Regions from separate parts of the Neobacillus sp. NPDC058068 genome, predicted to be linked through region 3. Evidence: predicted binding sites of a transcription regulator. Region 3 holds the regulator's gene; each other region holds the start of a gene.

Region 1 (9,987 bases), on a different contig from region 3:
CTCGACTACTTCTTTTGGCATGTATTTTAAAGCGCTCTTGTTAGGTGTCGAATAGCCGACGTAATCGGTATTTTGGGCGGCAACCTTTGGATCAAGCATGAAGTTAATAAATTTATGAGCTGCCTCGACGTTTTTCGCAGTTTTCGGGATGACCATATTATCGAACCAAAGGTTAGAGCCTTCCTTCGGCACCACATAGTCCAAATCCTCATTCTCTGACATGATTTCCGAAGCATCTCCTGACCAAACTAGCCCGACGGATGCCTCTTGATTGGCGAGGAGCATCTTGATTTCATCGCCGACAATCGCTTTAATATTCGGGGTGAGTTTGTCGAGCTTTTCCTTTGCCTCAAGTAAATGCTGTTTGTTTGTATCATTCAACGAATAGCCTAAACTGTTAAGACCCATGCCGATTACTTCACGGGCACCATCGGTTAATAAGATTTCATTTTTCAAATCAGAATCCCAAAGGTCATTCCAGCTGGTAATTTCCTTGCCGTGGAGCATCTTTGGATTATAAACGATGCCGACGGTCCCCCAGAAATATGGGATGGAATATTTATTCTCCGGGTCAAACGGCAAATCCATAAACCGTTTATCAATATGTTTTAAGTTGGGCAGTTTCGAATGATCCAATGGGAGGAGTAAATCCTCATGACGCATTTTATCAATCATATATTCAGATGGAACGGCGATATCATAATTCGTACCGCCCTGCTCAATTTTGGTCATCATCGCCTCATTTGAATCAAATGTTTCATAGATGACTTTAATACCGGTTTCTTTTTCAAACTTCTTGATTAAATCCGGATCAATATAGTCGCCCCAGTTAAAAACAGTCACCGTATTGCCGCCGGAATACCCCTGCGAAGCATTCAAACTAGAAATCATATATAGAAGCACGGCCGAGACAACAGCAATGAACAGAAAAAAACGGACAAGTTTGTTCATCGTTTACGTACCCCCATTCCATTAGGCTTGTTGCGCTGGGTAATAAAGTAATAAATCACCACTAGCAGCAAGGTAAATAGGAACAGCAGGGCGGACAGGGCATTAATATTTAGGGAAATTCCCCGGCGCGCTAAGGAATAAATCTCAACTGATAGTGTAGAAAAACCATTCCCAGTTACAAAAAAAGTCACCGCAAAATCATCTAATGAGTACGTTAACGCCATAAAGAAGCCGGCAAAAATTCCTGGTGTAATAAACGGGATAATCACCTTTGTCATAACGTTCCAGCTGCTCGCGCCTAAGTCGCGGGCGGCATCAATCAACGTAGGACTCATTTCCATTAATTTTGGCAATACCATCAAGACGACAATCGGAATGCTAAAAGCAATATGGGATAGCAAAACGGAATAAAAGCCAAGTTTCAGCCCGGCCATCGTGAACAAAATTAAGAACGAAGCGCCAATAATAACATCTGGGCTGACGATCAACACATTGTTTAATGATAATAAAGTATTTTTTGTTTGCCTTTTTTTCGCCTGATGAATCGCCAAAGCTCCAAGCACACCAATGATGGTAGAGAAGAGTGCGGATAAAAAAGCAATCACGATTGTATTTAAAACGATAATCAACAGTCTCGTATCTTGAAAAAGCTCGCGATACCACTCTAATGAAAAGCCCTTAAAACTATACATCGTTTCTCCACTGTTAAAGGAGAAGATGACGAGGAAGAAAATCGGTGCATACAGGATAAAAAAGATGACCGCAAGAAATATTTTTGATAAAGGGGTTATTTTTTTATCCAATCTACACACCTCGCTTTCGGGTACCAGTAACGACCATAATCAGCACCATAATAATAATTAAAAAGACCGCAATCGTTGAGCCCATACCCCAGTCCTGTGTAACGAGAAAGTGCTGCTCAATCGATGTCCCAAGTGTAATCACGCGGTTGCCGGCGATTAATCTCGTTAACATAAACAAAGAAAGCGCAGGAATGAATGTTACCTGACACCCAGATTTTACTCCATCAATCGTTAATGGAAAAATAACTCTGCGGAACGTCGTCCATTTTGATGCCCCTAAGTCACTGGCTGCATCGATAAAGGTTGGATTCAATTCATTTAAAGCGTTAAAAATCGGCAGAATCATGAAAGGGATAAAAATATAAACCGATACAAACACAAAGCTGAAATCAGTAAATAAAATTTGCCTTGATCCAATCCCAATCATTTTTAAAAAGCTGTTTGCAGCGCCATACGTTCCAAAAATACCGATGAAGGCATAGGCTTTTAACAATAAATTTATCCATGACGGTACAATAATTAATAACAGCCATAATTGTTTATGCCTGGTTTTTGTAAGTAAATATGCCGTTGGGTAGGCAACCAGCAATGAAATGGCCGTGATTAAAAACGCGTACCAAAACGAGCTGAGCGTCATTTTTAAGTAAACGGGTGTGAAAAACTTTTGATAATTGACGAACGAAAAATTCCCCTCAATATCAAAGAATGAATAGTAAAGAACAAGTAAAATCGGCACAATCACAAATAGAAGTATCCAAAGCAGATAAGGAATCCGGTAAAGACCGCTGGTTCGTTTATTTTCCATGGCGGTCCACATCAGCATAGGTTTCTAAACGGCGGTCGAATTCTTCCTCTGTTTCACCATGGCGCATAACATGAATCGCCTCTGGGTCAAAATAAAGCCCGATTTCACTGCCAACGGCTGCCTTCTTCGTGGAATGAACAAGCCATTCATTTCCATCCTTATCGTAGCAACTGATTTCATAATGAACCCCGCGGAACAGTTGGGAATCAACGCGGACCTGGAGCTTGCCCCGTTCCAACGTAGTGATTTCCAAATCCTCGGGACGGATAATAATTTCAACTGGTTCGTTCTCGTTAAAGCCTTTGTCGACGCATTCAAACTCTCTGCCGACAAATTCCACCCGATAATCTTGCAGCATTTTTCCATCAACAATATTCGATTCACCAATAAAGTCCGCAACAAAACGGTTAATCGGTTCGTCGTAAATATCAGTTGGTGTGCCGCTTTGCTGAATTTTCCCTTTATCGATGACAAAAATTTCATCGGACATCGCTAGTGCTTCCTCTTGATCGTGAGTTACGAAAATAAAGGTAATCCCCAGACGGCGTTGGAGCTCACGGAGTTCATATTGCATCTCGGTCCGCAGCTTTAAATCGAGAGCGGAAAGCGGCTCATCAAGAAGGATGACTTCCGGTTCGTTGACAATTGCCCGAGCGATGGCGACACGCTGACGCTGACCGCCGGACATTTCGCGGATTTCCCGGTTTTCATAGCCATTAAGGTTAACGAAGCTGAGCGCTTCCTTTACCTTCCGCTCTATTTCTGCATTTTTCATTTTTTTGATGCGTAATCCGAATGCCACGTTTTCAAAGACATTTAAATGTGGAAAAAGGGCGTAATCTTGAAAAACAGTATTTACCTGGCGCTTATTGGCCGGGATATCATTGATTTTTTTTTCGTTAAAATAAATTTCTCCCTTGGTGGGCTCGATAAAACCAGCGATTAACCTTAGAATCGTTGTCTTGCCGCATCCAGAGGGGCCAAGAAGCGTATAAAACTTTCCGCGCTCAATCTCAAAGCTTACATCGTCAAGAACTGGCGGATCGTTATCATATTGCTTGGTAACATTGTTAAATTGAATAATAGCAGCGTTTGTCATGGCAGCCACCTCCGTCTAAAAAAGTAACTTTCTCTTTATTGATTCGGGAACAATTATACAGGATGTGACTAAAAATTCAATATTTGTTTATATTTTAACCAATAACCTTAGTAATCCATTTTAAAAATAATTGTAAAAAGGTGGGGGGAATTTGTTGATTTAACTAATGTTATTAGTTATAATAAAACTAATGATAATAGTTAAGTGGAGATGATTCTTATGAGAATGATTAAAAATGGTTTTTTATATCAAGTGACATTCATGGCGAATATTTTTCCGGTAAATTGCTATTTGGTCGAAGAAGAGGACGGATTAACCTTGATTGATGCTGCACTTGGATTTTGTACAAAGGGGATTATAAAGGCGGCAGAAACAATCGGTAAGCCGATTACTAAAATTGTATTGACACATGCACATGAGGACCACGTCGGTGCTTTAGATTCGTTAAAGGACTTGCTGCCAGAGGTACCGGTTTATATTTCAATTCGAGACCATAGATTAATGAATGACGACCATTCTTTGGATCCACATGAGGAGCAAACGCCGATTAAAGGCGGTGTACCGAAAAAATTAAAAACGCGCGCGAATGTATTATTGAAAGAAGGTGACTTGATTGGCTCCTTGACAGCAATCGAAACGCCGGGACATACACCAGGTTCGCTGTCGTTTTTCGATTTGCGGACGAAGGCATTGATTGCTGGTGATGCCTTCCAGACAAGAGGCGGAATTGCAGTGGCGGGCGATATAAAGCCATGGTTCCCGTTCCCAGCCTTCGGCACATGGAGTAAAAAAACGGCGCTAGTGAGTGCAAAGAAACTAGTGGGCTATGAACCTAAGCTCCTTGCAGTAGGCCATGGAGAAATGATTGAGAATCCTGTGAAAGTTATGGAACAAGCGATTGAAAATATAGAACGGAAAATAGGATAAAGGAGTAGCTAAGAATGTCACCTAGACCAAAAATTGGACTTGATTTAACGACGATACTAGAAGCAGCAGGAGTCCTAGCCGATCAACTTGGTATTCATGAGGTTACACTGGCGAATCTTGCTAAGAAATTGGGGATTCGCCCTCCTTCATTATATAACCATTTTGACGGTTTGCCAGGGCTGAGAAAAAAGCTGGCGATCTATGGAATTGATATGCTTTACGGGGTTATGGCAGATGCAGCGATTGGGGTGTCAGGCACTGAAGCCGTACTAGCGGTTAGTAAAGCATATGTCAATTTTGCCCGGGAGCATCCGGGAATATATGAGGCAACTTTGCTGGCACCGGACCCAGAGGATGTTGATGTGCAGCAGGCAGGTGCAAAAATCGTGGACCTGTCCGTCCGTATTTTGCAGACTTATCATTTAGAGGGTGATAGAGCCTTACATGCGGTCCGGGGATTGCGCAGCATTTTACATGGATTTTCTTCGTTGGAACAAAGGGGCGGCTTCAAGATGGCGCTGGATTTGGATGAAAGCTTGTTGATTATTATTAAGGCGTTTCTTGCAGGGATAGCTGGCGATTCTCCAACAAAGCCTTAATGAAATTACACAAGATGTGCTTAAAATATAAATGTTTGTTTTATTTCCAAAAAACAGCCTCTCTTCTCGTGATGAGAAGGAGGCTGTTTACTTAATTTGCTAGACCGTTTGTTTGATGGTCTTTTTACCTTTAAATGGAGTATTGCGGATGAATGGGATTACCCAGCGGTCGAGACCGATGCGGCCTGCGTTAAAGCCAGCGAACAGAATAATGGCACCGATGAAAAGGTCCGTTGGAATATGAGATACTGTTCCGGCTAGGAAGAACGCGAAGTTCATCACAAGACCGAAGAACATTGCTGCTGTTGTTAAGCAGCCAAGAATAAGCCCAAGTCCGATTAAGAACTCACCAAGCGGAACGATCGTATTAAAAATATCTACGTTTGGTAAAGCGAAATGCTTTAAGAAATCAACATACCAGCCATAAACCATGGCGCCATCAGGACCTTTAACAGGATTGGCAATTACTGCTTTCAAATATCCAGATGCATCAAATCCGCCTGTCAGTTTGTGGAACCCAGCTGTTAACCAAGAATAACCGATATATAAGCGAAGAACTGTCAAAATTCCAGCGGCAACTTTGTTTTCTCTTAACCAATTGACTACCATGTGAAACACTCCTTAGTAATTAAGTTCTATATATTAAGTACACTGTTAATATAACAAATTAATTTTAAAAATAGGGAAGTTTGCTCAATAGTTCACATATTTGTAAAAATGATTTGAACAATTTGTTAACACTTAATTCCCTAAACAAAAAAATCACATTATTTCAACTGGTCAAGATTGAAATAATGTGTTGGTATTATTGCTATTAACCTAAATATTTCGCTAATGGCTTCCAATAATTCTCTCCCCAGCCCGTAGCAAGATGTTCTTTTTCTACTCCTGGAAAACCAGTATGGTCGAAAACCAAAAGGGTCTTCGAATCTTGCTCCTTCAGTTCGAACTTAGCGATTGAATAAACTCCTTCAGGCCAGTTCTTTACACGCCAAGCTTGGACAATTCGAACACCTGGAACAAGCTCAATGTTTCTTCCATGAATCATGCCACCGAAACAAGAAAAAGTCCCACCAGCTTCGGGGCTGATCTCAACTGGAGCACCTCCTGTAACTTCACTGAATTGATTGGAAACAGTCAGTGCTTCATAAACACGTTCAGGACTCGCATTGAAAACCACTTCTTGGTGAATTGTATTAGTCATCGTATGTTTCCCCCTCTATTATTTAGCAGTCGCTAACTGCTTGTCTTTTATTTTAACCAATCTTCCAGCATTTCGACTGTCATGCTTTTTAACATGTCAGCATGGTCGTGAATGGCATGGTGCCACATAGCAGCTTCTACTTTATAACGATCAGTATTTTTTACAGAAAATCCACAGTTACAAGATAATGTAGTCTTTTTTTTTACCTCTCCCAATTAAACTTTTTTATTTAAAAATTAATGCATTGCTACAACGGACCAAGGGTCGACACCTGGGTCCTTACCTTCTGCAAAATCTTTAATGCGCGGCATGTAATGAGACCAACCTTGCTGATGTGACGGAATTTCTTCAGTTGGCAAATCATAATGCGTTAAGACTAAATTTGTCCCATTTTCTTTAGGAGTTAGCCGGAACTCAACCTTAGAGGAACCAGGAGGGACAACTTTTGACTTTTCCCAGCCCCACGACATGACGATTTTTTCATAAGGCACGATTTCCACATATTCTCCCATGGCAATATCGCTGCCATTAACATCTATCCGGTATTTACCGCCGATTTTTGGTTCGAGTAGAATCTGTCTCCCCATCCAGCGGACCATTTTGTCTGCATCTGTAAAAAACGAAAATAATGTTTCAGGGCGTGCTTCGATATAAATCTCTTTCCTGATTGTATCATTGTTTGTTTTCATCGTTTTTTCTCCTTTCTTCCTCTTCCGCAGCTTCTTTCAATAGAAGTAAACTTTCATCCCAAAAACGGTCAATGTATTGTTTTAATTCAGCAAAACCGTCCCTTCTAATACCGTAGTACCGTTTTGTTCCGTCCCTCCGGACGACAACTAAGCCGGATTGTTCAAGAACTTTGAGATGCTGAGAAACTGCTGGCGCGGAAATGTCAAAATGTGAGGCAATCGCGCTGGAGGTAAGCTCTCGATTACGAACGAGGGAGAGAATATCTCTACGTCTAGGTTCAGCTAATGCATGTAGAACTTTTTCAATCATACTTTTATTTTAGTGTACACTTAATTAAGTGTCAACTTAATTAATGATTTTCTTATTAGTATCTTTTGGTAAGATTCAAAAACATATAACCTGACACTTAAAAAAAGGAGAGCTTGGTATGTTTTTTAGCATAGTGATAAGCTTTTTTACTTAATGTAAATTTTTACACGTAACACAGTGCTTATAAGGACAAAAAAAGAGGAATCTTTCTAAGACTATTTGGTTATCAATAGGGATATTTAGGAGATGTATTAGTTGGGTAAGCTTTGTTATAATAGTGGAAAACCTAACTATTAAGGAATGATGATGGTGCCTAGCATAGAAAAATATGGTTTGCTTTTGGACGTGGAAACGACCGGATTGGGTCCTACTAAAGATGAAGTGATTGAACTGGCTTTAAAGTTATTTACCTATCGATCCGATTCTGGGGAAATCATCGAAATAATTGAGGAAGATTCCTTTTTGCGGGAGCCTCTATCGACATCAGCCCGAAATAATTATGACCAAGCATATAGAGTACACGGGATCCCATACGAGTTGGTTAGAGGAAAAAGCTTTTATGATGTAAAAGTAAAAACCTATTTTCATCGCGCGGACACTGTGTTTGCACACAACGCTTCCTTTGATCGCAGTTTTCTTTATCACATGTATCCCGAGGTCAACGATTTAAAATGGTATTGCACGATGAGAAATATCCCTTGGAAAAACTATGGTTTCCCAAATGGTAAGCTCTTGACTCTCTTACAAGCACACAATATCACAAATTACCAAACACATAGAGCACTGGATGATATTACATATTTAATGGAACTGCTTAAAAAAACAAGTCCGAACGGGAACCTCTATATTCAAGAAGTACTTGAAAAAGGACCAATGAGAAAATATCAGCCAGCACGAACAAAAATGGGATAAAGCCCTACCCCAACGCAAAAAACTGCGTTGGGGTTAGTTTTAGTGCCTGACACCATAACTACTATTTATTGTAGGTCCCAATATATTTAGATTGTGGTCTATAGATTGTGTTGTTTTCTGCTTGTTCTAGGACGTGTGCCGTCCATCCGACCATTCTGCTTGCAGTAAAGGTAGGGGTGAAAAGTTCCACATCCAAATTGATTGCTTTCATGATGGCCGCAGCATAAAACTCTACATTTGTATAAAGCAATCGACCGGGCTTCAGCTCCGCTAATAACTTAACACCCGTATCCTCTACTGTCATCGCTAAATCAAGCCACTCATCCTCACCAACGAGTCCCATTAATTTTGCTTTTAGTGCAACTGCTCGCGGGTCATGCGTTTTATACACCCTGTGTCCAAACCCCATTAATTTTTCCCCGCGCAAAACCTTTGCTCTAATTACCGTTTCAGCATCACCAACCATCGCAATTTCATCCAGAAGCTCGATGACTCCTGAAGGAGCGCCGCCATGAAGAGGACCTTTCATTGTCCCAACTGCTGATGTGATTGCCGAAACTAAATCTGATTCAGTGGATGCTGTAACCCTGGCAGAAAAAGTAGAGGCGTTCATTCCATGCTCTAAGGTTAGGATCATATATGTTTCCAGTGCCTCGATATGGGCAGCTAAAGGCAAGTTACCATCTAGCATATACAAGTAATTTTCAACAAAATCTAAATCGCTCCGAGATGGGAAAAAACTTTGCCCCTCTAAAAATCTTTTTCGATAGGCGATAATTGTAGGAACTAAAGCGGTTAACCGGATAGCCTGTGAAACACCAGGTTTCCACCCATAATCCGACTGACCGCCTTCTGCGGAAATGGACGTTCTAATAACACTCATTAAATCCATGGCGGGCGGGAGTTGGTCGATTATTTCCATTACATATTCGGGTAATTCACGATTAGATTTCAACTCGTTTTTTAGCACGCTTAGCTGTACCTCATCAGGTAAGTGGCCGAACCAAAGAAGATAGGCTGCTTCTTCAAAAGAAAATCTTTTCGCAATCTCTCGAATTTCATACCCCCGATAAAACAGCTGTCCATTTTCCCCATCAATATGACTAATCGATGTTTCTGCCGCGACAATCCCTTTCAATCCTTTTTGAATCATAAAAATCGCTCCCTTCCTTATTTAGTGTTATTTTATAGGAAAAGGACAATTAAGAATATTGAATATTTTAGAAGCGATTAATTAAAATTTTTAATAAGGAGCGAAAAATGGAATTTCAATGGATAAACACCTTTATTACGGCTGCTGATTGTGGTAATTTTCGCAGAACAGCAGAGATCCTATATATTTCACAGCCTTCCGTAACGGTTCATATTAAACAACTGGAAAAAGAATTGGGGACTCAATTGTTTCATCGCGAAGGGAAAAAAATTAAACTGACGGAGGAGGGGAAAAGATATTTAGTTCATGCAACTAGATTGCTGGAGGTTTATCAACATGGTCTAGAGGATTTATCTTCCTTTAGTCAAGGATACACAAGGAAATTATCACTCGGTATCTCACCTCTAATCGCAGATACCATCTTACCCTACGTTCTGAAGAGCTATACAAAGCAGTACCCGGAAGTGGAGATTTCAGTAAAAATTATTGAATCTGTTGATATTGAACAGGCGCTCTTAAAGGATGAAGTAGATCT
Region 2 (9,987 bases), on a different contig from region 3:
ATGGCAGTATAGCTGCGTTAGTTCCGGCAGTCATAATTGTCTTTGGAAATCTTTCTTTATATAAAAGTCATGAAATAATGTTATTAACAATCCCATTTCTAACTTATAGTTTTATTTGCTTTCAATTCTATCTTTTTCGGATGAAGCAGTCGATATTAATTACTAGAAACATGGTTCATGCTAGACATAATAGCGTGAATGCTTCTTTATTTGCAGCCCAGCATCTTCTAGTATGTTACCTAAATACCCACTCACCAAGTTTACTGTTTTACTTTACAAATGGCGATTTGGCAGGAAGGATAAAGAGGTATCGTCGAAAGGGTTTAAGTCGATTACGGCCTTCGAAAATGTATGCTCTTTACACTCCACAGGATGAAGCCATTGGTTTTTTTGAGGTGAAAGGGAAAAGCTTGATCAAGATTGGAGCCTTCGACCAAGAAAAGCGCTATTTAGGCTGCTTTGAAAAAAAGAAGCATAAGTGGCGAAAAAATCAAAAACTATTGCTCGATGCAACTGGAAAATCTATCGGTGCTGTAGAAGGATCCTCGGTATTTATGGATGAGAAGCTAATTCAGTCTGGGAATCAGCCCGTTTTGCGGCTTCGCAGGGGATGGATGCCGGTGGAGTGGAGTGTTTATTTCCCAGAAGCCAATACGCCTGTACTCTCGTTTTCGGGAACTTTATCGGACAGGGAGAAGCTTGTGAGAATGTCATTTTTAATAAATGAATACTTTATCGAAAGGTAGAAGTGTGTACAGTTCCCCTTATGATTAATGTTTGATATGATAATAACAAAATGAACATCTCATCTGGGGGTCAAAACATGCAAATCAAGGTAATAAAAGGTCATGGATCTGGGAATGATTTTCTGTTAATTGATGAAATTTCCAGTTCGTATACTTTCACGGAAAAGAATCGGGCAGAACTTGCCCGTTTGTTATGCCATCGTGAAACGGAATTAGGGGCAGACGGGATTCTTTATGTCATGAATAGTATTCATGCCGATGCAAGGATGCGGGTATTTAACGCGGATGGTTCGGAGGCTTCGATGTGTGGAAATGGGATTCGGCTTGTTGCAAGATATATTTGTGAATTATATGGGCGCAGTGAAGCTGTCATTGAAACCATGAAGGCAGACTTAGAGGTTAGTAAACAGAGAGACCTCTTTCCAGATGTCCATACGTATCAAGTGGAAATTTCTCCCGTGCTGTTTGAATTAAAGGCATTGCCATTAAATTTAAACCAGCCAACACTTTACAACGAGAGAATTAAGGAGTTATCAACGGAGTTAAGATTTACAGCGGTGGCTGTGCCTAACCCGCATTTAATTGCGTTAGTAGAGACGGAACAGCTTCAAAGTGATATCCAAAAACAGCTTAGTGAAAAAGTAAATGGCCCCAATGAATTGTTTCCTGACGGTGTAAATGTAAGTTTTGTTAAGCAATTAGACCATGGGGCGATATATGTACGAACCTTTGAACGGGGAGTTGGCTTTACGAATGCCTGCGGGACAGCGATGTCAGCTTCCTCCCTTGTTACCTGCCTACAAGAACTAAATCCATTTGAACAGCCGATTACGGTTTATAATAATGGCGGAAAAGTCCAATGTGTGGTTCATAAACTCGCTAGGGATTATAAGATTGATCTAATCGGAAATGCTACCTATCTATACGAAGCAGCAGTTGAGGTAAATCTTGAGCGTGAATTAGTTGAAATTACCGATAAAAAAGAATTAACAGAGCAAGACGTATACGAAAAACTGCAATCCGAGGTACAGCAACTAATAACAAAGATGTTAAAAGGATAAGGCAAACCTTATCCTTTTTTTCTCTGCCCCTTCTTTAGTATCTCAAGGACTGGTCCAAAGGGCTGAATTTGTTTTGTTTGGAAATAGTCCCGAAACGGATTTCCCTGTTTCTGAAGCCGTATTAATGCGTTTTCCATATTAAAGGCGGCAGGGCTAAGTTTTTCATCCACTTCCTCCCAATAAAGTGGTGTAGCAACTCCTGCAGCTTCATTCCCGCGCATGGAATATGGGGCAACAATCGTTTTCCCTTCTCCATGCTGGACATAATCAACATAAAGTCTTTTCCCGCGCTTTTTTTTCATTCTTTCAATCGTAAAGGAGTCAGGGTCTTTTGCGATTAAATACTCAGCCATAAAGCTTGTAAACAGTCTTGTATCGTCGTAGGAGAATTTTCCTTCCGGCAGTGGCAGATAAACTTGCAGGCCCTTATTGCCCGAGGTCTTAATAAAGCCAATCAAATTTAGTTGATCAAGCACTTCTTTTATCAATAAAGCCGCCTTAACAGCTAAATGGAAGGAATCCTTATCTGGCGGGTCTAAATCAAAAACAATTTCACTTGGTCCCTTGCTGTGGATTGTTTGAAAGGGAACATGGAATTCAATTGCTAATTGATTTCCGAGCCAAACGAGAGTTTTCAAATTATTGCATAAAATATAATCAATCCCGTCGGCGGAATGGGTTCTGATAAATTCCGGTGCATATTCCGGACAGTTTTTTTGATAAAATGCTTCCCCGAACATTCCGTGTGGATACCGAATCACTGTCAGCAGCCGATTTTCTAAAAATGGCAGCATGAAAGGAGAAACTTCCCGTAAATAAAAAATATAGTCAATCTTTTCGATATGCTGATTTTCCCAAAGCGGTTTATTAGGATGGGTGATAGCTAAATCTGCCGGTAAATTTTTTTGTTGAATCATAAATTGTTCATATGTACATTCGGCTGGTTCCAAATCGAAGCGGAAATGGTCAAAATGCGGCTCTCGGAGTTGATTATCGTAGAGCTCTAAATATTTCACTTCAAGGCAGATAGCTGGGTTTACATAAATTAATGGTCCCTCTTCACGAACAATATTTTGTTTAATCGTTTGCTGGAGTGCTTGTTTTTCTTCCGGTTTAAATCCGAACAAAACTTGACCAACAACATGAATGTCATTTTCCTTATACACGCTAACATAAAAATAGCCGTTTGTTTTATCGAACGAAGTGACAAAACAGCTTACATATTTCCAATTTTTATATTTCAACCATTGTAAAGTACGTTTCCCTTCCTCCCAAAGGCTAGTTCTAGATTTGGCGATGATTCCTTCGCCATCGTATAACACCACTTTTTCCCATAAGTCATTAAAATCCTCATAGGGAAAAACAAGTTGAAGTATTTGGCGATTATAAGGATTAGAATCTAATTCTAGTTCAAGTTGTTGAAATAAGTTAATTAACTGATCTTTTCGTTTATGGTAGGGCTGATTTAGCAGTGGTTTACCTTTGAGCATTAGTAAATCAAAGACCATCAGCCGGCAAGGAGATTTCATAGCTTGCTCGGAAATTTTTTTCACAGCCTTTAAACGCCCTCGGACCTGGATGGCGGAGAAATTGGCTTTATAACCGTTCTCCAAGGATACAAGTTCACCGTCAAACTGAAGTGGTAAATATGCTTTAAATTGCTCCTCATACGCTCGTAAAAATTCTTCAATTTCTGGAAATTGAGGTAAAAGGGGCTTTCCATTTCTGCTTGTTAACGTTATACCGTTAATGGTCCATTCTAATAATGCTCGAAATCCATCGTATTTAACCTCATACAACCAATCAGGACGAACAGGAAGATCAAAGGTAAGACTCGGGAGCATCGGTTTCATCATAGTATATCCCCACCTTTATTATATTTTGTATAATTTTGAACTGTTTCATTCTTTTCCAAATGTTTTATGGAATGTCCTTGTTAAATTGATGCAAAATATAAGCAAAAAAGGAATGGTGAATAACCTTATGCATACGATGTGGAAGGGCAGTATCAGCTTTGGGCTTGTAAACATTCCCATCAAGCTCCATACAGCAACAGAAGATAAAGATATCAAGCTCCGTACGCTCCATAATAAGTGCCATGCACCGATTAAATATGAAAAAATCTGTTCAGTTTGTGAAGAAGAAGTAAAGCCGGATGATATTGTCAAAGCGTATGAGTACACGAAAGGAAAATTTGTTGTTCTTGACCGCGAGGACCTTGAAAAGCTGCAAAAGGAAAATGAAGAGAAAGCAGTGGAAATCATTGATTTCGTTAAAATCGAAGAAATTGATCCGATTTATTTTGACCGAAGCTATTATATGTCTCCGAATGAGGGAGGCAGTAAGGCTTATTCTTTGTTACGAAAAGCATTACAAGAATCACAAAAAGTGGGACTTGCAAAAATTATCATTCGTTCGAAAGAACAGCTGGCTGTCATTCGCGTATATGAAAATACATTGATCATGGAAACGATTCATTATCCTGATGAAGTGCGCAAGTCAGGAGACGTTCCCAACGTTCCAGCAGAAAACAAAGTGACTAAGAAAGAACTGGATACGGCTATCTTACTAATTGATCAATTGACTTCGGAATTCAAGCCGGAAAAATACACGGATGAGTACCGTACAGCACTGCTTGAATTGATTGAATCGAAACGAAATGGAAAAGAAACAGTAACCGCTGCAACCAAGGAAGCACCTTCAAATGTTACCGATTTAATGGCTGCATTACAGGCATCGATTGATCGTACGAAACCCAAAAAAGCCGCAGCATCAAAGAAAAAAGCTGCAGCAAAAATGAAGAAAGAAGCATAAGAAAAAATAAAGCCGATTTGACACGTTGAATCGGTTTTATTTTGCTCCGAATATTTTCAGAATTCCCTAGTTTTAGAAATTGGTTTGACTAAAAGCTGGAAGTGCGGTAAAATAAAATTATGTTAAATATTTATTGGATTATGCAGTCGTAACTGCACGAGATTGTGGGAGATGCTATTCCCCTAAACGTGCCAGTGCGTCTTTTTTATTAATGGAATTGTAAGATTAACTTCATGTGAACAATTTTTTTTTTGGAATAGAAGGGTGATGCACTTGGTTAAGCATCACCTTTTTATCTATATATAGTTATAAGTTTACTAGAAATATAGCTTTACAGCTAACAAACTAGTGTTCAAAAACAGTCATAACTAAGTACAAGGGGTGATACGTTTTGGCGTTTGGCAGAAAAAACGATGAAGAAATCAAACTAGAAGAAACGAAAATTTGGGTATGTAGTTCAGAGAATTGTAAATGCTGGATTCGTGACAATTTTAAAAGCAGTGATGTGCCCCTATGTCCAATTTGCAAAAGTGAAATGAGTGAATCGACAAAAGAACTTCAAGTGATTCATAATCATAGTAAAAATTTCATGTAAGTATATGGAAAAGCAGGAGGAAGTTTATCCCCTGCTTTTTTATTCTTCCAAATGCTCCTTGCAAAACTGCAGGACTAATTTTTCCTCATCCTCTTCAAGGGCAAAGTCTAACACTTTTTCAGTCCCCTTTTCAAAAAAATGGTACTGGGAAAGTCTTTGTCCATTCTCATCACTTACGAAAATTATTTTTAATCCTACACCCTTCTCAGAATAAAGCTCATCTTCCACATCTACATCAAGGTCAAGAAAAAACTCATAGCGGTCACCTGATAATAAACCAAATGGATCTTCTAGTTTATCAACTAAATAGCCAGTAATGTTCAAGCAAATCATCCTTTGCATATTATTTAATCGTCTTATTATACACTCTTTTTGTGATTTAAGAAAAATTAGAATCGGTTTATCCGACTTTATGGCTAAATTGGCTAACCTTATTTGAAGATAATGTGAATAAATGCACAAAAGAGATAACAATTATGGGAGAATGCGGTAATATGAATATGTAATAAACTATGAAAGGTAGGCGCAGGAGAAAAAATAACAAATAATCATGTGAAGTTTTTCACAAGGAGGAGAAAGTGAAGTGACCTTGACGATAGAACCATTACATATTCAATTACAGCCGTTTTTGTTAGCGAAAAAAAATTTTTATCAGCTGTTGCACTTGTTATTTTCTATGCCAGTAAATGTTGATACGTTAATTGGAATTAAAAGAGATGAAACCTTTGAAGAATTAGGAGAATTCCATGAAGGCGGAAAAATCCTTGATGACTATTTTAAACACCTGACTGTTGAGCAAATCAAAAGAGAGCAGCAAGAGTTTCAAAGGCTCTTCATTGGACCAGGCCCGTTAGGTGCGCCTCCGTGGGAATCGTACTACAGGAGCAGGGAACAGCTTTTGTTTGAAGAATGGACCTACCAAATTAGGGAGCTATACCATCGATTTGGACTCCAATATTGCAAAGAAAATAATGAACCAGACGACCATTTTCTACTTGAACTGGAATTTATGATCCATCTTACTGATCTATGTTCTCAAGAAACGAAGGACGACAGGATAGAAAAATTGCTAGCCACCCAGATTAGCTTCCTTGAAGAACATTTACTGATTTGGATTCCATACTTTTGCGAAAAAATTATTGAAAATACAAGTAGTCAATTATATTTGGGAGCGGCGATGCTTCTTGAAGATTTTTTGAGCTTTGATCTGGAATCATTAGTGGAGGTAAGGGAGGGTTCAATATTATGTCTGAAAAACATCCATTAACGAATATGTTAGCCAATAAAATGCAGCGGCGTACGTTTTTGAAATGGTCAGGGGCAATCGGTTTACCTGTGATTGCTGGTGGAATCGGCACAAAGATGCTCGTTGAACGGAAAAAAGAGGCAAAGGCAGTAAGTGCAAAAGATAATGAGCAAATTATTTCTACCTGCAGCGTGAATAACTGCGGCGGGCGCTGTGTAATTAAGGCGCATGTTAAGGATGGGGTGGTTGTGCGGGTAAGTACCGACTCACAAGAAAGCGGAGACTTGTCTGCCCCGCCATTGAGGGCATGTGTCAGAGGAAGAAACTACCGACGGATGCTCTACCATCCGGACCGTTTAAAATACCCAATGAAACGGGTTGGCAAGCGGGGCGAAGGGAAATTTAAACGAATTTCATGGGATGAGGCGATCGAGACGATTGCGTCTGAAGTAAAGCGGATCGGTGATAAATACGGTCCAGAATCCAGGTATGACAATTATGCCTCAGGACAATGCTGGGGGCTTCATGGCGGAAGTGCTGCAGTAAGGAAATTGTTATCGCTTACAGGCGGCTTTCTAAATTATCGTAATGATTATAGTTCCGGTGCAGGGAATGTAGCAACTCCCTTTACGTATGGAACCAACAATTCAGGCAGCAGCTTTGATTCCCTTTTACACTCCAAATACATTATTTTGTGGGGGCAAAATCCGTCTGAAATGATTTTCTCGACGCCATACCGTGAATATTTAATGAAGGCAAAGAATAATGGCGCAAAAATAATTGTCATTGATCCGCGTTATACGGATACGGCCATCGCATTTGCGGATGAATGGATCCCGATTCTGCCTACAACAGATAATGCGATGATGGATGCGATGGGATATGTTATTATTACCGAAAACCTGCACGATCAAGCATTTCTTGATAAATACTGTCTCGGCTTTGATGGTGAGCATATGCCTGATGGAATAGCGAAGGAAGAGTCGCTGAAAAGCTATTTACTGGGGGAAAAGGATGGTACTCCAAAAACTCCGGAATGGGCTGAAAAAATTTGCCGGGTACCAGCTAATAAAATCCGTGAAATTGCCCGGGAGTACGCAAAGACAAAACCTGCAGCGCTGATTCAAGGCTGGGGGCCGCAGCGTCATGCATATGGTGAACAAATTATGCGCGGTGGCGCTCAGTTAGCCTGCCTCACTGGAAATGTCGGCAAGCTTGGCGGTTGGGCAGCTGGCACTGGCTATTGGAATCGCTCGAATATCGTCTTTCCATTTTCCTATGATAATCCAGTAAAAGCGTCTATTCCCTGTTTCCTTTGGACAAAAGCAGTCGAAATGGGAACAGAAATGACTGCAGCAGATGGACTAGAAGGAACAGAACGATTAAATGCGAATATTAAATTAATTTTTAATATGGCCGGAAATATGCTTATTAACCAGCATGCGGATATTAATAAGACACGCAAACTTCTTGAGGATGAAAGCAAAGTAGAATTTATTGTTGTCAGTGATATCTATATGACTCCAAGTGCAAAGTTTGCAGACATCCTATTACCGGGAACGACGTTCTTTGAACGCTATGATATTGGTGTTCCATGGTGTTTTGGCGATTACGTTGTTTTTGGCGAAAAAACAATTGAGCCGCTTTATGAATGCCGTGATGAATATGATGTCTTTGCAGAGGTAGCAGATAAATTAGGTGTGAAAGAAAAGTATACAGAGGGCAGAACCATCCTCGACTTAGTGAAGGAGAGTGTGGAGAGGACCAGGAAAGAATTGGATGCAAACTTTCCAACCTTTGAGGAATTCCGTCAGAAGGGAGTCCATCATTTTAAATATGATGCCCCGCTTGTAGGCTTTAAAGAGCAAATTGATGACTTTGAGAAAAATCGTTTTGAAACACCTTCCGGAAAAATTGAATTATTCTCAAAGACTTTATGGGATATGAATCAGCATGACGAAATTCCAGCAATCGCTAAATATATACCATCGTGGGAAGGACCTGAGGATCCATTAAAGGTGCAATATCCATTGCAGCTTATCAGCTGGCATTATAAGCGGAGATGTCATTCCACCTATGACAATCAAGAATGGCTTGAGGAAGCAGCAAAGCAAGAAATGTGGTTGAATCCTAAAGATGCAGACAAGCGCGGAATAAAAAAAGGTGACCGTGTGCAGGTGTTTAATGAGCGAGGCAGTTTATTGATTGATGTAAAGGTGACGCCAAGAATCACTCCAGGTGTAGCGGGGATCCCTCAAGGTGCCTGGTATACCCCAGATACGGATGGACAGGATCAACGGGGTTCGGTGAATGTGCTGACATCACAGCGGCCAACACCTCTTGCAAAAGCGACTCCGCAACTAACAAACCTTGTTGAAGTCAAAAAAGCTAAGGAGTGAGGATGTTGGCACAGTTAGGGTTTTATATTAATCAAGGTCTTTGCACTGGCTGTAAAGCCTGTAGTGTTTCATGTAAGGATAAAAATAATCTTGATGTCGGTTTGAATTTTCGCCGGGTTTACACTTATGAAGAAGGAACCTTTATCCAGCAGCTATCAAGCGGTTTTGTGAATAACATAAAAGCTTTCTATTTCACGATTGCCTGCAATCATTGTACAAAACCAAGATGTATTCCCAGCTGCCCAACCGGAGCAATCATAAAGAATAAAGAAAATGGGGTAGTTACTATTGATCAAGAAATTTGTGCCGGAGCGCAGCTTTGCGTTAAAGCATGTCCTTACGGTGCCCCGCAATATAATAAACAGAAGTTTAAATCGAATAAATGTGATTTTTGTATTGAACTTCAAGAAAAAGGCGAGGAACCAGTGTGTGTAGCAACCTGCCCAATGCGGGCAATTGAATTTGGGCCGGTAGAAAAGCTGCGGGAAAAATATGGGAGTGTCAGCCAAATTAAAGGGATGCCTAGTAATTCAATTACCCTTCCCAATATTGTCATTTCACCCCACAAAGATGCGAAATTGTCTAGTTTTTAAAAAATAATCAGCTGCAGCGCCACAGGGATTAGAGGCGCTGCGGCTGAATTTTCCAGGTGATTCTATGTCTTTGATTCTAAATTGGTTAGAAAGTCTGCATGCCGATGTGAAAATAACGGAAAAATGTTCAAGGCAGAGAAACTATAGGTCCACCTGCACTGTTTGTGAGCAGGCATGTAAATTGGAAGCAATTTCATTCAATGAAAGAACATTGGTAATCGATTCACAGCGCTGCAATTCCTGCGGAGATTGTATCATTGCCTGTCCCTTGTCAGCCATTAAAGGCTTAGCAGTCACAAGAGAATTTGTTCATACCAGTCTCATTTATAGTGAGACCTATATACCAACGGAAAAGGAATTGTTGATTTATAAAAAAAGAGGAATGAGAGCTATTCAGATAACCGACATTCCACTAAATGAACAATGGGATTTTGTCCTAAGCGAAACAAATCGAATATTGAAGCTCTTAGGTGAAAAAACGATTGAAGTTGTTTGGAATAGTAATGAGGAGAAGCTATCACGCAGAGCCTTGT
Region 3 (9,444 bases):
CAGTCATACGTCTGTCCGCCAAGTTCAAGGGCAAACATTAAACATACAACGGCACCAACTAAGGTAACCGCACCCCACCAATCAATTGATTGCTTTTGGTGAATCGGTGATTCTTTGTAAGAGAAAACAATAAAAATCAGCGATAAAATCCCCAGCGGCAAATTAATATAGAAAATCCAATGCCAGCTGATATGGTCAGTAATATACGCTCCGAGCAAAGGTCCAAATATACTCGACAGTCCAAAAACAGCCCCGAACAAGCCGCCCATTTTCCCGCGCTTTTCAGGCGGAAATAGGTCAAACATAATCGTAAACGCGATTGGAACAAGCGCGCCGCCGCCGACTCCTTGTATCGCCCGGTAGATACTTAATTGCGTAATCGTTTCTGCTGTACCACACAATATGGAACCTGCCATAAACAAAAGTAATCCAAAAATAAAGAATCGCTTTCTGCCATACATATCCGATAGTTTACCGAAAATCGGCATCCCTGCCATTTCCGCCACCATATAAGCCGAAATCACCCAGACAAATTTTTCGAGCCCGCCCAGGTCACCGACAATCGTCCCCATCGCCGTAACGACTATCGTATTATCCATTGAGGCCATCAAAATCGCCAATAGTAATCCTGCAACAACCAATCCTAACTTACTTTCCTTTGTGACCATCCCATTCTCCTTTAAAGTTGTGTCTTTGTTTTTATTATTGCTGAAGGGTCATGCGTTAACTCATTGGTATACTCGACCAACCCTATTTGGCAGCCGGGGCCAATTTTGACCATTTTGCCGCGAACGGTATCTGCCTTTGTATTTTCAAGGTAGATGTCGTCCCCTTCAATTACTTTAGCAGTAAGGAATCCCGTCTCTTTTCCAAACGAAAGCAGTGAATTCTTCTTCCTTTTCACCGTGATTTTCCCGCCGCCAATTTCCTCAGCACGACTCTCCCCAAATCTTAATGAAACTTTAATCGTTTCGGCGGTTAAAAGTCCTGTGATTTCAAAACCGCCGCTAGAATCGAACGTCTCATATTCCACATCGCCATTAACCGCAATACTCCCTTTAATGGTCGCATCATCTCCACTAAGTCTTTCGCCGACTTCGAGCAATCCGAGAATCTTCATTTTTTTCAAAAGGGCATGGCCGCCAACCTTCATCGTCCCCATGACAAGTGTTTGGTCAGCCTCCATATTCCCTTTAAATTCTGCCTCACCAATAATTTTCACGGAGCCAACAGTAGCATTTTCGACCGCTTCACTTGTTCCGTAAACATGGAAATCGGAACAATCAACATCATTTACAATTGTCCCTTCTCCTCTAATGCTGACTTTATCGTAATGGCCCCCAGGATAGCTTCCCGATCCATTAATAATTAGATTTTCGCTTTTTCCCATTACCTTCTCCTCCTCTTAAACCTTTTTTGACTCACCAACTACGGCATTTCTATCCTGTGAATATTCTTCCGTGTATTCAACTGCGCCAATTTGACAATTAGGTCCAATCTTTACCTGATTGCCGCGGACCACTTTTGCGATCGTATTTTCAAGTTCAATAATGTCCCCTTCAATTAAGTCCGTTTCCAGTTGCGTTTTAAAAAAGGGCTTGAATAACGTGCCGATGAACGACCCTTTATGTTGTTTTACGGTTATCGTCTGTCCGCCAATTTCTTTCGCCTTACATTCTCCGTATATCTCAACATCAACTTGATCAGCATTTAACAGGCCGCCAATCGTAAAGCGATATTTTCCTTTAAAAATTTCAGCTTCACAATCTTCACCCACCGATAAAATCCCATGACAGTTTATTTCCTCACTTTTAACTTTGCCGCCAACAGAGGCTTTGCCTGAAACATAGAGATGTTTCGCATACAGGTTTTTCTCAATTTTTGCTGTTCCTTCCACCGTAACCTGTTGGCTATCGATCGTTCCTTTAAAACTCGCATTTCCACTTATTTTAGCTGTATTTGCTTTCACATCGCCTTTGACCGTACCTGAACCATTGCATTCAAAGTCACTACACTCTAAATCACTGTTAACCGTTCCATGTCCATTCAATGTAACAAGCTGGAATTTCCCGCCATTAGATGCCCCAACCCCATTAATGACCAAATCTCCTCTATTCTTTAATTCCATTGCCATTCTCCTTTATAATAATTTCGACTTAATCTCTTCCATACAAGTCATTAGTGACAGTGACACTACCATTTTCGTTCCCGGTTCAAAATGAACGGCTTCTGCATTAATTAATAATAGGCACGAAGATACCCCAAGCTTTCGGGCAATCACCAATTCACAGCTTTTTTGTTTGATAAGTGGCGCATTATCCTTTAATACTTGTAAGACCATTTTCCCCTCATCCAAATTAATTTCACCCGACTGAAGCAGCTTTTCTAACACATATACTTCAAGAATTCTTGGAAAATGAAATGTAAGACCGCTCTTATCATTCTCTAGGTAAAAATTCATCACTGCAGCAGAAACAATGTTACGTTTGATTAAATCATCCTTTTCCAATTGCAAATCACTAATATTCGGCGAAAACATATCGGCCAGTTCATCTAACGAAAGATTTTCCTTCATCGTTTGGATTTTATCGATTCTATCTAAAATCTTTTCTTTTGGAAAAAAGGTTTCCTGACCGGTAAATGTCGATTTTCGAATAAACCATTCTTCAGGAATCAAATCCTTCCGCTTCCACCGATACAGCTGTCCGTACGAAATCCCTGCTAGATCTAATAAATCCTTCTTAGAAATTAACTCCTCGCTCATGTTGAAAACCCCTTTCTGTTTTATAATGTAACATAACACTGTTACGCATGTAAAGCGGGAAAAATAAAAAAGGGCTTTCCACAAGTTTATGCTCGTGAAAAACCCTTAAACATATTATTCTTCTAGCTCTGCGGTCGGATAGTGCTTTAAAAAGTAAATTAATGATTGCAGCTCTACTGCTAAATCGATATGGTGGACCCGAATGGAAGGAGGAACATTTAACCGTGCTGGCGTAAAATTTAATATCCCTTTCACATCAGCCTTCACAAGTCGATCGGTAATCTGCTGAGCGACCTGCGCGGGAACGGTTAGAATCGCTACCGATATATTTTCATTGGCTAGGACGTTCTCCAATTCATCAAGATGGTAGACCGGTACCTCACGAATCTTCGTTCCCATTTTATTCGGATCGACATCAAAGGCAAATTCTATTTTTGTGTTATTGTTTTTTAAAAAATTATAGTTTAAAAAGGCAGTACCAAGATTACCGACCCCAATTAAGGCCACCTTTGTTAGTTCATCTTGATCTAAGGTTTTGCGGAAGAAGGTTAATAAATAATTGACGTTATAACCGTAGCCCTTTTTGCCTAAGGCACCAAAATAGGAAAAATCCCTGCGAATGGTTGCCGAGTCCACTTTCACTGCTTCGCTCAGTTCTGCTGAAGAAACCCTTTGTTTACCGGAAGAATGAAGGTTTTTTAAAAATCGATAGTAGAGGGGCAGCCGTTTTGCTGTCGCCTGTGGTATTTTCATTGTTTCATTACCCATAATCTCCCACACCCCTTGAATGATTTAGTTAAATTTCATCGGTTCGTTTATAATCCCCGTTTTTACCGCCCGTTTTCTCGACTAAATAGGTCGGTCCGATGACCATCCCTTTGTCCACTGCTTTACACATATCATAAACGGTTAAGGCACAAGCTGCGGCTGCTGTTAACGCTTCCATTTCCACACCTGTGTTCCCTTTTGTTTTGACTGCTGCCGCAATTTGCAGGTGATAGTTCTCTTTCTGATCCGCTTCCCATGAGAAAGAAATGTTCACTCCTGTTAGCGGAATCGGGTGACACATTGGAATCAGATCCCATGTTTTTTTGGCCGCCATAACAGCTGCTACCTGGGCCACAGCTAACACATCGCCCTTTTTCATTTCATTATTGGTTATCTTTTCATAAATCTCTTTACTAACAGTTATGCTGGAATGTGCCAGAGCGGTCCGTGCAGTTTCTGGTTTATCACTTACGTCGACCATTTTCGCTCTGCCTTCCTCATTAAAATGTGTAAAATCTGCCATATAAAAAATCCTCCTCTCAAATCATACACTATTTTTCCTATTATGTGTGTGAAACTTTGAACTAGTTCAAACATTTTTTTCGTTGAAGGAAACCCGCTCTTAAAGCCCTTTATTGCCGACACTCTAGTTATACGGTACACTATTTGTATGTAAGAGGTGAATGAAAATGATTTTACTGCAGGTCAATCAACTACAAAAATATTATGGTGCTGACCTTATTTTATCGAATATTAAGCTAGAATTACAAACGCGAGACCGGGTGGCGCTTGTTGGCCGCAATGGTGCAGGCAAATCGACGCTTTTAAAGATCATTGCCGGACACTTGTCACATGATGGCGGAGATATAATCAAACCAAAAGAAGTAACCATTGGTTATTTAGCGCAAAATACCGGATTAGAATCGAATTTGTCCATTTGGGAAGAAATGTTGACTGTCTTCGAACCGCTTCAATTGATGGAAAAGTCGCTTCGCAGGCTTGAGGAACAGATGGCTGACCCCGGTGTGTTTGAAGACAATGAAAGATATGAACGTGTTCTTAAGGAATATGACCAGCTTCAGGTGAAATTTAAGGAGACTGGCGGCTATCAATACGAAGCAGATATTCGCTCCGTGCTCCATGGGTTAAGTTTCCACGAAAGCGCGCTTGCGATTTCAAGTTTAAGCGGCGGACAGAAAACCCGCCTTGCTTTAGGAAAATTACTATTAACAAAACCTGATATCTTAATTTTGGACGAGCCGACCAATCATCTCGACATCGATACTCTTTCATGGCTTGAGCAATATTTACAGAGTTACGATGGCGCCATTTTAATTGTCTCACATGACCGATATTTTTTAGATAAAGTAGTCACTCAAGTTTACGAAGTATCCCGCAAACAAATTCAAAGGTTTACGGGCAACTATAGTTCTTACCTTGACCAAAAAGCCGCCAATTATGAGCGCGATATGAAGGTTTACGAAAAACAGCAGCAGGAGGTTGCTGATCTTCAGGACTTTATCCAGCGGAACTTAGCACGGGCCTCGACGACTAAACGAGCACAAAGCCGCCGGAAAAAGCTCGAGAAGATGGAAATTATCGACCGTCCATTAGGTGGTGAAAAGTCCGCTACCTTCTCGTTTGAAATCGAGAAACAAAGCGGAAATGATGTTTTGGCAGTGGATTCGCTTGCTGTCGGTTACGGCAATGAAAAAATTTCTGAGGACATCAACTTCCGTGCCTATAAAGGGGAAAGCATTGCCCTTGTCGGACCAAACGGAATCGGCAAATCAACACTGTTAAAAACGATTATCAATCGATTGCCCGCGCTTGCCGGAACGATTCAATATGGAACAAACCTTGCGATTGGGTATTACGACCAGGAACAGGCCGAGTTAACCTCCAATAAGCGCGTGTTGAATGAGCTCTGGGATGATTATCCGCTTAAAAATGAAAAGGAAATCCGGACGGTTCTCGGTAATTTCTTATTTTCCGGCGATGATGTGCTGAAGATAGTTTCTACCTTAAGCGGCGGTGAAAAAGCCCGACTTGCCCTTGCTAAACTGATGCTTGAGAAGGCAAATGTGTTAATTTTGGACGAGCCAACTAACCATTTAGACCTTGATAGCAAAGAAGTGCTGGAGAATGCCTTAATCGATTATCCAGGCACCATTTTGTTTGTCTCACATGATCGCTATTTCATTAACCGGATCGCTACAAAGGTACTGGAACTGAGCGGGAATGGAAGCAGTGAATATCTTGGGGATTATGATTATTATCTAGAAAAAAAACTGGAGCAAAAAGAACTTGAAGCGCTTGCGCTTGAAGATTTAGCAAAAAAGGCAGCCTATTCCGCAACGCACGAGAAAAATAGTTATCAACAGGATAAGGAAAGTAAAAAGCTTGAACGGCAGCGAAAAAGAAAATTAGATGAAATCGAGCTGCGCATCGAAGTGCTTGAGGAACAAATTGGCGATTATGAGCAGCAATTATGTGCACCAGAGATTTTTCAAGACCACGAAAAAGTTTTGGAAATCAACCTAAAAAGTGAAAAAGCGAAGACAGAGCTTGAGCACTTGATGGAGGAATGGGCGGAGTTAGCGGAATAATGGTTGAAACCGGGCGGGATGTCTGGTTTCAACCATTATTTTTTTGGATATATATATGATATCTGCAAATTCTGGTGTGTTATTGACAGATTTTAATTTGAAATTGAAAATGAAAGAAACTATATCAACAAATTTTAAAGGATATCAACAATTTTTAAGAAATCCTTCGCTTTTCCACAACTTTATTCACACTTTAAACAGAATAATTTCAGGAGTTTTATAAGCTTTTCCACATTATCCACAATAAGTTGCGTTTTTATCCACATTGCCCACACAATCCACAGGCTTATCCACATTTATTACTTTTTCTATCTTTTTTTATAAAATCTTATCCACAAAGGACGTAAATAGCGTTACTGATTCGTTTATGCTGCACTCCCCCCCTTTTCGAAAAAAAAACTCTTCTTATTCAGAAGAGTTGGTTAACCATTATAGATTTCAATATCCAGTCCCGGATTTGCATTTAGGGAAAGCCCTGCTCTGATCCCTTTTTCAAACATCACACTTCCGGCAGCGGCAATCATCGCAGCATTATCGGTACACAAGGATAATGGCGGAATCACCAATTCTACCTTGTCATTATCCGCGAATGCCTTTTCTAATGCCGCCCTGAGGCCTTTATTTGCCGCAACACCGCCAGCGACTAATACTTGGTTCACACCATACTTAGCTACGGCTCTTTCCGTCTTCTTAACTAATACCTCAATCACACTTGCTTGAAAGCTGGCGGCAAGGTCCTCAGGTGCTATCACTTCGCCGCGCTGTTCGGCATTGTGGACCGTATTAATGACAGCTGACTTTAAGCCGCTGAAACTAAAATCATAAGAACCTTCCTCTAACCAAGCTCGAGGTAAATCAATTGTCGGGCTTCCCTCCTGTGCCAAACGATCAATATGCGGACCGCCTGGATACGGCATATTCAAGGTCCTTGCCACCTTGTCATACGCCTCTCCTGCTGCATCATCCCTCGTCTCGCCAATCACTTCAAAATGTCCGTGCTCTTTCATATAAACAAGCTCGGTATGCCCTCCTGAGACCACTAGAGCTATAAGAGGAAACTGCAACTCCGTTATCAGCCTGTTCGCATAAATATGCCCGGCAATATGATGAACCGGAACTAGCGGTTTGTTATGAGCAAAGGCTAACGCTTTGGCAGCATTTACCCCTATTAAAAGGGCACCAACCAATCCCGGTCCTTCTGTAACAGCTATAGCATCAAGCTCAGCAAAGGTTAACTTCGCTTGACTCAATGCTTCTTCAATGACGATTGTTATTTGTTCCACATGATGGCGTGAAGCAATTTCAGGGACTACCCCGCCAAAACGTTTATGGCTCTCAATCTGTGATGCCACTACATTAGCCGCAATTTCACGGCCATTTTTTATTATCGCGACTGCCGTTTCATCGCAGCTTGTTTCAATTCCTAATATCCACTGATCATTTTTCATAAATTCACCCACATGACTAACCCATCTTCCTGATTATCCGCATAATAATTTTTCCTAATCCCGCCATTTTGGAAGCCTAGTTTACGATAAAGGGATTGCGCTGTATGATTGGTTACCCTAACTTCGAGTGTCATGGTTCTTGCCCCCTTCACTTTGGCAACAGTCATAAGTTTCATCATTAAGGCTTCCCCAAATTTTCTTCCTCTATATTCGGGCAAAACGGCCACATTCGTTACATGTGCCTCATCAATGACAATCCACGTGCCGCAATAACCGATGATTTTGTTATTTTCCTCTAAAACGATATAGACAGCAAACTTGTTATTGTGCAATTCATTATAAAATGCCTCCCGGCTCCAAGGCATAGTAAACGAGGCATGCTCAACTTCTACTATCTGATCTATATCCTCTTCCCTCATATAACGAAACTCGTAAGAATCTGCCATTTCTCTCTTATCCTATCCATTTGAAATTTTTCCTTTTGCCTCTAGCCACTTTGCTTCCGCTTCAGCTAAACGGATATAATTCGGTACAAAGGAATGTATATCTTCTCCTTGTTTATCACTGCCTAACAATGCAAGTTCCGCCGGTCGCGGATTATGTTCCGTGATACTAGCAAAAGTAGCTTTCAACCCTAGCAGTTCCTCAATCCTTGGCCGGTGGATTTGTAAGTCATTCCCGACAAATAAAATTGGCTTGGTCGATTCAACTAATTTTGCTGCCCAGTCCACTAAAAGTATCAACTGATCCGGCTCTACCATTACAAGCTTTCCATTTTCAAATTGATACAGACCTGTATAAACTTGACCTCTTCTTGCATCAAATAAAGGAGATATATAGCCATCAAAGTATCTTCCCGTTCCTGCAGCTAAAATTTCCAGACTCGATATCCCTACAAGCGGAATATGTAATGTCCAAGCCAATGTTTTGGCAATCGTAACACCTATTCTAACTCCTGTATAGGAGCCGGGACCTTTCGCCACTACAATTTTCGTTAAATCAGCTGGCACCCTCTCACAATCCTTCATAAGGGTCTCAATAGCCGGCATAATTCGAACGGAGTGATTCTTTTTTAAATTCGTTATATACTCGCCTAGAACCTGATTATCTTCTAACAGCGCTACTCCTAAGCAATAGTTAGAAGTATCAATCGCTAATATGGTCATCGAAAAATCTCCTTACATAGGTGCTCATATCTTTCGCCCTTTGGCGTTAACACCATTTTCCTTTTATCTCCTTCTTCGCGATACAAGAAAATAGTCAGCCTCTCAGAAGGAAGCTGCTCTTCAATTAAATGGGCCCATTCCACTACTGTCACTCCATCACCTTCAAAGTATTCATCAAACCCAAGGTCTTCAAATGCATCAGCTACGCGGTATACATCCATATGATACAAGGGCAGCTTCCCTTTATACTCTTTAATGATGGTAAATGTCGGGCTATTAACTGTTTTCTTAATTTCCAATCCTATCGCCAACCCTTTGGTAAAGGTTGTTTTCCCTGCACCTAAGTCCCCCTCAAGTGCAATAACATCACCTGGTTTTAAATATCCAGCTAATTTTGCTGCGAATCGCGAGGTTTCTTCTGAATTCGTTGTATCTAGTTCAAATTGATTCATCCAATCACCTTTACACTTTAACATTTCAATATCTTTATTTTACCCTTATTTAACTGCAAAAAAAACCTTAGGATGTCTCCTAAGGATGCTTATTTCATATGTAGTTTGCAAAAGACATAAAAAAAGACGAAATCTAGTTTCGTACTAATTTTAAATGGCGGTCCGGACGGGACTCGAACCCGCGACCTCCTGCGTGACAGGCAGGCATTCTAACCAACTGAACTACCGGACCATATT

Evidence for each region. The regulator Rex, encoded in region 3, represses fermentation and respiration genes when NADH is low (regulators of the CRP and FNR family bind a similar motif). The targets are predictions, from matches to a motif close to TTGTGAAATATTTCACAA.
Region 1: a site for Rex is predicted at 5,874-5,891, ahead of ACFVSW_RS20840 (DoxX family membrane protein). Genes of this name have one in related genera too.
Region 2: a site for Rex is predicted at 5,767-5,784, ahead of ACFVSW_RS26560 (TorD/DmsD family molecular chaperone). Genes of this name have one in related genera too.

Annotation. Positions count from the first base shown of each region.
Region 1 covers NZ_JBHVSI010000019.1:28,981-38,967, forward strand. The annotation lists gene ACFVSW_RS20810 (ABC transporter substrate-binding protein) at 1-951, opposite strand, end outside; gene ACFVSW_RS20815 (ABC transporter permease) at 948-1,754, opposite strand; gene ACFVSW_RS20820 (ABC transporter permease) at 1,756-2,559, opposite strand; gene ACFVSW_RS20825 (ABC transporter ATP-binding protein) at 2,549-3,658, opposite strand; gene ACFVSW_RS20830 (MBL fold metallo-hydrolase) at 3,878-4,585, shown strand; gene ACFVSW_RS20835 (TetR/AcrR family transcriptional regulator) at 4,600-5,184, shown strand; gene ACFVSW_RS20840 (DoxX family membrane protein) at 5,284-5,793, opposite strand; gene ACFVSW_RS20845 (SRPBCC domain-containing protein) at 5,999-6,388, opposite strand; gene ACFVSW_RS20850 (SRPBCC family protein) at 6,625-7,077, opposite strand; gene ACFVSW_RS20855 (ArsR/SmtB family transcription factor) at 7,061-7,387, opposite strand; gene ACFVSW_RS20860 (exonuclease domain-containing protein) at 7,694-8,299, shown strand; gene ACFVSW_RS20865 (citrate synthase/methylcitrate synthase) at 8,361-9,452, opposite strand; gene ACFVSW_RS20870 (LysR family transcriptional regulator) at 9,560-9,987, shown strand, end outside.
Region 2 covers NZ_JBHVSI010000036.1:2,621-12,607, reverse strand. The annotation lists gene ACFVSW_RS26590 (hypothetical protein) at 1-746, shown strand, start outside; gene dapF (diaminopimelate epimerase) at 824-1,807, shown strand; gene ACFVSW_RS26580 (DNA ligase D) at 1,816-3,660, opposite strand; gene ku (non-homologous end joining protein Ku) at 3,791-4,621, shown strand; gene ACFVSW_RS26570 (cold-shock protein) at 5,013-5,216, shown strand; gene ACFVSW_RS26565 (DUF6509 family protein) at 5,256-5,549, opposite strand; gene ACFVSW_RS26560 (TorD/DmsD family molecular chaperone) at 5,800-6,483, shown strand; gene ACFVSW_RS26555 (DMSO/selenate family reductase complex A subunit) at 6,462-8,861, shown strand; gene ACFVSW_RS26550 (DMSO/selenate family reductase complex B subunit) at 8,864-9,454, shown strand; gene ACFVSW_RS26545 (4Fe-4S dicluster domain-containing protein) at 9,519-9,987, shown strand, end outside.
Region 3 covers NZ_JBHVSI010000018.1:267-9,710, reverse strand. The annotation lists gene ACFVSW_RS19930 (MDR family MFS transporter) at 1-668, opposite strand, end outside; gene ACFVSW_RS19925 (cytoplasmic protein) at 680-1,390, opposite strand; gene ACFVSW_RS19920 (polymer-forming cytoskeletal protein) at 1,406-2,128, opposite strand; gene ACFVSW_RS19915 (YhbD family protein) at 2,141-2,764, opposite strand; gene ACFVSW_RS19910 (redox-sensing transcriptional repressor Rex) at 2,879-3,532, opposite strand; gene moaC (cyclic pyranopterin monophosphate synthase MoaC) at 3,561-4,055, opposite strand; gene ACFVSW_RS19900 (ABC-F family ATP-binding cassette domain-containing protein) at 4,222-6,141, shown strand; gene tsaD (tRNA (adenosine(37)-N6)-threonylcarbamoyltransferase complex transferase subunit TsaD) at 6,564-7,589, opposite strand; gene rimI (ribosomal protein S18-alanine N-acetyltransferase) at 7,586-8,035, opposite strand; gene tsaB (tRNA (adenosine(37)-N6)-threonylcarbamoyltransferase complex dimerization subunit type 1 TsaB) at 8,048-8,755, opposite strand; gene tsaE (tRNA (adenosine(37)-N6)-threonylcarbamoyltransferase complex ATPase subunit type 1 TsaE) at 8,752-9,207, opposite strand; tRNA gene ACFVSW_RS19875 (tRNA-Asp) at 9,363-9,439, opposite strand; tRNA gene ACFVSW_RS19870 (tRNA-Met) at 9,443-9,444, opposite strand, start outside.